DNA from 2 places in the Ureibacillus sp. FSL E2-3493 genome. Region 1 is predicted to be linked to the other one. Evidence: riboswitches for the same ligand, from Rfam matches in the RefSeq annotation. Region 1 holds a riboswitch; the other holds the start of a gene.
What was found. A riboswitch is a leader RNA that binds a small molecule or an ion and turns the genes downstream of it on or off. The one in region 1 is predicted to bind preQ1.

Region 2: linked by a shared signal. The riboswitch ahead of MHH69_RS03595 (QueT transporter family protein) and the one ahead of queD (6-carboxytetrahydropterin synthase QueD) in region 1 are both predicted to bind preQ1.

The regions. Positions count from the first base shown of each region.
Region 1 covers NZ_JBBOPK010000001.1:3,566,757-3,570,976, reverse strand. The annotation lists gene MHH69_RS18370 (hypothetical protein) at 1-234, opposite strand, end outside; gene MHH69_RS18365 (hypothetical protein) at 371-1,222, shown strand; PreQ1 riboswitch class I at 1,588-1,634, shown strand; gene queD (6-carboxytetrahydropterin synthase QueD) at 1,761-2,234, shown strand; gene queE (7-carboxy-7-deazaguanine synthase QueE) at 2,227-2,955, shown strand; gene MHH69_RS18350 (endonuclease I family protein) at 3,315-4,109, shown strand; gene MHH69_RS18345 (ISL3 family transposase) at 4,210-4,220, shown strand, end outside.
Region 2 covers NZ_JBBOPK010000001.1:656,817-661,036, reverse strand. The annotation lists gene MHH69_RS03605 (ABC transporter permease) at 1-433, opposite strand, end outside; gene MHH69_RS03600 (ABC transporter substrate-binding protein) at 464-1,471, opposite strand; PreQ1 riboswitch class I at 1,842-1,885, shown strand; gene MHH69_RS03595 (QueT transporter family protein) at 1,891-2,373, shown strand; T-box leader at 2,562-2,800, shown strand; gene trpD (anthranilate phosphoribosyltransferase) at 2,877-3,914, shown strand; gene trpC (indole-3-glycerol phosphate synthase TrpC) at 3,911-4,220, shown strand, end outside.

The sequences.
Region 1 (4,220 bases):
GGTTTGGTCAGAAATAGAGGAAACCTGGCTCTCATCACGAACAAATTTGTAATACTGATTTTCCCGTTTAATATAAACATAATCGTCTTCTTGCATTAGTTTTGTAAAGGTGGAATAGTTCATTTCAAGAGCATCCGCAACTTTTTGTAAATCAAAACCATCCCGTTTTAGCAACTCGTTTACGATGGCTACACGATTTTTGCTATTTGTTGTGTGGAATTTGTCTTTGTTCATGGGTACACCTCCTTGCAAATTAATTCTTATATTATAGTGAAGTTTTATAAAAATATAACAGAGATGGTTTCTTATTTGCGGAAAAGTATTATAACTATTAATTGTAAGGGATTGAGTGGAAATGATTAGGAAATTCGTGGAGTTTAGAGTTGAAAATGGAGAAAAAATATTTGATATAAAAGAGACATTGTCAAATCTTGATTTTGAAATTATTAACAAATGTTTTAGTGAGTTAGCTAATTATAATGGCTTGAAAACACTATTTCAAATGTCAATTGATAACTATTCTGATTTGATTAGATTTCTCGAACATGAAGTCGTTGGATTGGAAAATATCAGATACGTAGGCCATCATACTAATAGATTTCTAATAAACTATCTTTCGAGTACAAAAATGTTCATTGAGCATACTGAGAAAAAAATAGATAAAATATACGGTGAAGATTCCGAAGAATTTATACGTTGGAAAAAGGCAACTGCGGAAGAGTATGACAAGCATTTTTCATATAGATTTTTGTATCAGTTACGGAATTATACACAACATTATGGGCTTCCGTTGGGCAGTATATCAAGTAGTTTAGTAGAGACAAATGGAGTAGAGTCACAATTTACTAAGGTTAGTTTTCGAAAAGAGATTCTATTAAATACAAGTTTTAATTGGAAGAAAGTAAAAACAGACATTGAAAATAGGCCCGAGGAGTTTTCTGTGGTTGAAACTGTAAATGAATACAATAGATGCATGTCACGACTTTATCAAGTTGCTTTATTAATTATAGGAGAAAAAGTTATATCTGCAATTCAAGACTATGCGGAACTATTGGCACGATTAAATAATAAAGGAGTACCTCATTATATGGTTTTTAAAGATTACAAGGATCTAAGTAATCCTAAAAAATATGGTAAAGCTAAACGTTTGCCATTTAAAGAGGTTGATGAATGTTTACAGGAAATGTCCAAATATGGAATTTTGAATACTAAATCTGGTTAATTTGATTGCAGTAATAAAAGGGATTTACAATAGTGTAATATCACTTGTGAGGGGTGGACTAAAGGCCGCTTTGGAATAACAATAGCTTCCTATTTTTATTTCTTTAGTTTAAATAATACTAATTAAAAATTAATCTTCATCAAGAGGTTATTGGGTTATTCCTATTGGATAAAAACTGAAGGGGACAGTGAACTTTCTGTCCCCTTTTTGCCTCTTAAATCACCACGGTGAACCGTATCACAAGTAAGTTCGGGTTCTATTGCTAAATAAATTTAAAAGTCCTGTTCAAAAAATATATGGGATTTTTATTTGAAAATTACTGTCAATTTTATATACTATATTCATAAAAGAATGCCCGGATTTGAACGGGAGAGGTTCATAGCTTATACCCTCTATAAAAAACTATGGAAACATGACAATTCGCCATGTCCATATAGGACGTGGCTTTTTTTGTTTAATGCATACGTTTTAATAGAAAGATTGTTAGAGCCTCTCTTGAAAACTTCCGGGGATATTTTCAGGGAGGGAATTTTAAAACATGCCTAATTTTAGAATTGTTGATAAGCTACAAAAAATGGATGAAGACATTCAAAGAAGTCAATTAAAATATCATTCGAAACGTGTTCTTGTAAGCAAAGAGTTTACGTTTGATGCTGCTCATCACTTACATAACTACGAAGGAAAATGCAAAAATTTACATGGCCATACGTATCGTGCTGTTTTAGGATTAAGTGGGTTTACTGACGAACGTGGTCTCATGATTGATTTTGGGGATATTAAGGACATTTGGAAACAAAAAATTGAAATTTATTTAGATCATCACTATTTAAACGAGACATTGCCACCGATGAATACGACTGCAGAGAATATCGTCGTTTGGATCTACGGAATGTTGAAGGAAGCCTTGCTCGATGAACAACGATATCATGGTGCACGTGTGGAATTTATCAGGCTGTATGAAACTCCTACAAGCTATGCTGAGGCAAGAAGGGAGTGGATGGAGTTTGAGTAAATTACCTATTATAGAGATTTTTGGTCCCACGATTCAAGGTGAAGGGATGGTAGTTGGCCAGAAGACGATGTTTGTACGCACTGCTGGCTGTGATTATTCTTGTTCTTGGTGCGATTCAGCATTTACATGGGATGGCACTGGCAAGCATCTTATCGTTCAAATGACAGCGCAAGAAGTTTGGGCTGAGTTGAAACGCCTTGGAGGAAATGGGTTTTCATTCGTCACCATTTCAGGAGGAAATCCTGCGCTTCTTCGTAATTTGGATGCCCTTGTTGCCCTTTTAAAAGAGAATAATATAAAGATTGGCGTGGAGACACAGGGAAGTAAATGGCAAGATTGGTTGTATGATATCGATGAACTAACCATTTCACCAAAGCCTCCTAGTTCTAAAATGATGACAGATTTCTCTATGCTCTCTACTATTTTAGAGAGACTAAGAGGTAGAAATAGCAATCAACATATATCACTTAAAGTCGTTATATTTAACCAAGAGGATTATGATTATGCTAAAGAAGTTCATCGCCGATATCCGACCATTCCTTTTTATCTTCAGGTTGGAAATGATGACATCACCTCGTTAGACAATACGCGATTAGTTAGCCATTTATTAGAGAAATATCAAATGTTAATTAATCAAGTGATGATGGATGAAGAATTAAAGAACGTAAAAGTACTACCGCAGCTACATACACTCATCTGGGGAAATAAAAGAGGTGTGTAGCGCTCTTCTTTAAAACCAAATGTAATGGAAATATAACAGCACTCTTTAATGATGAAGAGGTGCTGTTTTTTTGAATTTATAAATGGAACTTTAATTGTATGGATGGTTGTTAATATTCATGTAACCAATTAGGTATTCTATTTTTATCGCTATTTTCTACTAGATAGAAACACTCCAAAAGTTACTATGAAATAATATACAGAATTGTTAAACTATTAATAACATCATGATTTGGCTTCAATTTAATCCTATAGGGAGGGAGAAAAATGGAGCGTAAAATGAATTTGATTCCATATCAAGTAGTAGAACAGTTTAACGAAAACGAATTGACGCAGGATTCGAAAATTAGCAACAAAGAAATGTTGGCACAAGAACTGGACATAGCAAAGGCAGTCTATTTAGAGTATAGCAATAACCAGACTTATTATGAGGAAGATAGGGATAAGGAGATTAAACAAACGTACTATAAAAATATCTCATTTGATAGAAAGAATATTCATGAATTACTAGAAAAAACACATCAAAATAAGTTAGGTTACTCCCCCCATCGTTATGTCTATCCATGGGTAGACCTTCAAGAGAATGGGAAACTTAAAAGCGTATATTCGGGGGAAGAGATGGATCCGCTCACTGTTATAGAGGCGGATATACGTATTTTAGAAGCTACAGGTGGGACTATTACTCATTTATCCGATGAGGTGACATTAAATTGTGAACATGTAGTACCTCAATCTTGGTTTGATAAGGGTCAGCCAATGAGAGGGGATTTGCATCATTTATTTGCTTGTGATCCCACATGTAACAGCCGTCGTGGGAACAGCCCTTATTATGATTTTCCAGACTATGTTCCAGAAGGGCATATATTAGGTATTGAGGAAGGCTGCGGGAAGGCAGATGAAGGGAAATTCGAACCTGAATATGGAAAGGGAATTGTTGCAAGGGCTACCTTCTATTTTTTGGCTCGTTACCCTGGAACGATTAACAATCATTTGGTGAATCTGAAGGTTTTACTTGAGTGGCATCAAAAATTTCCAGTGTCTTTATATGAAAAACACCGAAACCTTGCTATTTATGATTTACAAGGAAACCGGAATCCATTTATTGATTTTCCAGAGTTCGCAGAAACATGGATATATGAAAAAAAGGCTCTATAATATTTGTTGGGGTTTGAAAAAATTTCATAAATAAAAAAGCACGTAATCACCGATTTCTATATACTTGAATTGTCGAGAAACAAGCAATGAAAGGTGATACGTGCAAATGAA
Region 2 (4,220 bases), 2.9 Mb from region 1:
TCGTTAATGCTTGATCAATACCGATATTTCCCCATAAGCTTTGAAACTGTGAAAATATCGAATCTGAACTCATCAATGGAATATTTGGCTTTACGACTGCATTTTCATCGGATAATCCCATAATGCGGAGATTAATCGAGTACAAAGCAATCATCATTAATATCCCCGAAAGAAGTGGATTTATTTTTCCTTTCGTGTGTAAAAGCCCCGTCATACATCCTGCAATAAATCCAGCAACAAGTGCCGCTAATGTAGCCAGTATTGGGTTGTAGCCTAGTACAATCATCATCGCTGCTGTAGCTGCCCCTGTTACAAAGCTGCCATCCACGGTTAAATCCGGAAAATCTAACACTCGGAATGTTAAATACACTCCGAGTGCCATAATTGCATAGATGATTCCTTGCTCAACTGAACCAAACATCGCTGTAAACATATTGAATCATCCCCTATCTTTCCTTTTAATCTATTCGTAAATTTCTGCGTTCCAAGAATCTTTAATTTCTAGATTTAAAGTTTCAGCAGTTGATTTATTGATTAATAATTTTAAATTTCCTGGATATGCAGCAGGAATTTCAGATGGTGTTGATTCCCCATTTAAGATTTTCACTGCCATTTCACCAGCTTCATAGCCGATATCATAATATTCAAAACCGTAAGCACCTAAACCACCGCGGGCAACCGAATCTAATTCTCCTACCATAGCTGGAAGTTGATTCGAATTCGCTACGTCAATAACTGACTCCAAAGCAGAGACAACGGTATTATCCGTAATGATATATAGAGAATCTACTTTCCCTACTAATGATTCCGTTGCTTGTTTTACTTCTGCTGAAGTGGAAACTGCTGCTTCGACCAACTCAAGACCAGCTTCTTCTAGTAACGTTTTCATTTGTTCAACTTGGGCAACGGAATTTTGTTCACCAGTGTTATAGACGGTACCTACTTTTTTAGCACCTAGTTCATCCTTAAGGAAAGCTACTGTATTCGCAATCGTATCTGGATGTAAGTCAACTGTACCCGTCACATTACCACCTGGACTTTCCATTGAGTCAATTAATTCTGCACCTACTGCATCTGTAACAGAGGTAAATATAATCGGGATATCAGATGTTGCTCCTTTTACAGCTTGAGCTGATGGGGTAGAGTTAGCAAAAATCAAATCAACCCCGTCATTCACTAAATTTTGCGCAATCGTTGTATTCATACTCGGATCGTTTTGGGCGTTTTCTTCGACAAATTCGACTTCTAATCCCGCCTCTTTTAAAGCTGCTTTAAACCCTTCTGTTGCCTCATCTAATGAAGGATGCTCTACGATTTGCGTAATCCCTACTTTGAAAGTTTTCTCCCCTTCTGATGTTCCAGCATTTGTACCATCTTTTGTATCAGTAGTTGTTTCCCCTCCGCCACAAGCGGCCAATAATAATACTAATCCTAACGATAACAATGAACGCTTTTTTGGACCCTTTTTCATTCTTTCTCCCCCTACTTCCCTTTCAAATTCATTCCACTCAACATCAATGAATTTTCTAATCTATTTAATTATTCTAAAAATTTTGAGTTTAACGATTATATTACATTGCTAACCTATGGGAGTCAACAGCATTAAATAGGCTCTTACTTGCAATTTTCATAATTACTACTACAAGAAAAATAATTTGTCGCTTTAAACCGTTAAAGTACATAGTTTTTATGAAGAATTCATTATTTTAAAAAAATATAAAAAATGTGACTAGTTTTCGACATTTTCCTATTTTGTGGACAACTAATCTACTTGTCCTCCAAATTTTATAGTTCATTTGACATATGGAACAAAATATAATAGTATATTTTCTTGTGATATTTTCACCGTGGTTCGAAAACTCCCACGAAAAAAAACTAAGGAGAATGAATATGAAAGTTAAATTTATTGCCACAACTGGGATTATTGCGGCTCTTTATATGGCTGTTACCCTTTTAGTTGCACCCTTTGGATTTACAGAAATCCAATTTAGAGTTTCAGAGATGTTTAATCACCTAGTTGCCTTTAACCCTCGTTATATGCTTGGGATTATTATTGGTGTATTTATTGCCAATTTATTTTCCCCCCTCGGCATTTACGATTTAATTTTTGGCGTCGGTCAATCGGTTATTACACTAGCCATTTTTATTTTCATTTGTAAGTTCGTAAAAAACATTTGGCTACGTTTAATGATTAATACATTTTTATTTACTTGTACAATGTTCATCATTGCCTTTGAATTAAACATCGCCCTTAAACTTCCATTTTTATGGACTTGGTTTACATGTGCCGTTGGTGAATTCGTTGTACTTGCTGTAGGTGCCCCTATTATGTACCTATTAAATAAACGATTAAATTTCAAAGATTTAATATAACGTCTAAACCGAGAATTATCTTTCTCGGTTTTTTTCATACAATTTTCCTCTTCGATTTTTCTGAAAATATTGACAAGGATTAAATTTAAGTCTACAATTCTACTTAATTAATTGTTCGGATACGGTAGTAGGTCGCGGGAGCGTGACCACCGTTTGAGCAAAGCAGAGTTTAGATGAGAATAGCTGAGAAAAAATTGATGAATAAGAATAGTAGCGATTTCAGGCGCTTTAGAGAGCTAGTGGTTGGTGTGAACTAGTGCGTACATTTCGTGAATGGGCCTTATGAGAGCAACTAGCGTTAGTTAGTTGACGTCTTTCCTACGTTACAAGGAAGTGTTGGAAGTGCTTTTTTACTTCTTAACACGCCAAGGTGGAAGTATTTTTATGCTTCAACAGAGGTGGCAACGCGGTATATATCGTCCTCTACAAAAGGAATTCCTTTTGTAGAGGACTTTTTTATTTCTCTAACCTGCTAATTTTAATTTTTAGGAGGATGAAAAATAATGGGGATTCAATCATTTACAAACCAAGTCAAGGAAATGAACAATTTATCCTTTGAAGAAATGCTTCAAGCTGCTGAATGCATATTTAATGAAGAAACTCCAAAAAAGGATATTGCAGATCTTTTAATCGCATTAAGTAACAAAGGTGAAACAACGGAGGAAGTAGCAGCCCTTGCGACTGTTATGAAATCGAATGCCCTTCCTTTACCATTGCCTGAAGGAAACTATCTTGATAACTGTGGTACAGGTGGGGATGGTTTAAAAAGCTTCAATATTAGTACTACGTCTGCCTTCGTATTAGCCGCAAATGGTGTATCTGTCGTGAAACATGGTAATCGTAAAATATCTAGTGCATCTGGAAGTTCTGATGTACTACAAGCTTTAGGAATTCATACAGAGTTTTCTATAGAAGATTCCATTGATTTATTACAACGAGAAGGAATTACTTTTCTCCATGCGCCAAACGTTCATCCAAAACTAAAACGAATAGGTGAGATTCGACGAACTATTGGAAAACCAACGATTTTTAATATGGTGGGCCCTTTAACAAATCCCGCAAATTTAACAACGCAGCTCGTCGGCATTAACCGTCCTGAATTTGTTAGCCAGTATGCAGAAGCCCTTCGTATTTTAGGTCGTCAACGGGCAATTGTCGTTTCTGGTTCACAAGGGATGGATGAAGCATCGTTAGATTCCAATAATACGTTCGCCTTATTAGAAAAGGGAGAAATTAAACCATTTTCAATCGACATACAATCCCTTGGCTTAACCCCCGTTTCCATCACGGCATTACGCGGTGGTACACCAGAAGAAAATGCCGTTATTTTAACAGAGTTATTGCAAGGGAAACAAAGTGTTTATTTTGATGTAGTCGTTTTTAATTCAGCCCTCGGTTTGTTTGCCCACGGTACCGTTGACTCGGTAAAAGATGGGGTCGAACTTGCACGGGATAGCATTTTATCTGGAAAAGCATTACGTAAACTTGAGGCTGTTGTGGAATATAGTCAAGGAATTGTAAAGGAGCGTGCGGTACAATGACGATTTTACAAACGATTTTAGATCATAAATCAACCATTCTTTCATCCCTTTTAGAAAATGAACCACAATTTGAAGTAAAGAGAAAAACACGCCCTTCTCTATATAATGATTTAAGAAAAGCAGAAACGCTTCAAATTATTTCCGAGATGAAGCGGGCTTCTCCATCTAAGGGTCTTATCGCTGAAGGGGCAAACCCAATCGAGCAAGCGAAAACATATGAACAGGCAGGAGCTGCTTGCATTTCTGTTTTAACAGAAGAAAAGTTTTTCAAAGGCTCCTTTCAAGATTTAGTTGATATCGCCAATC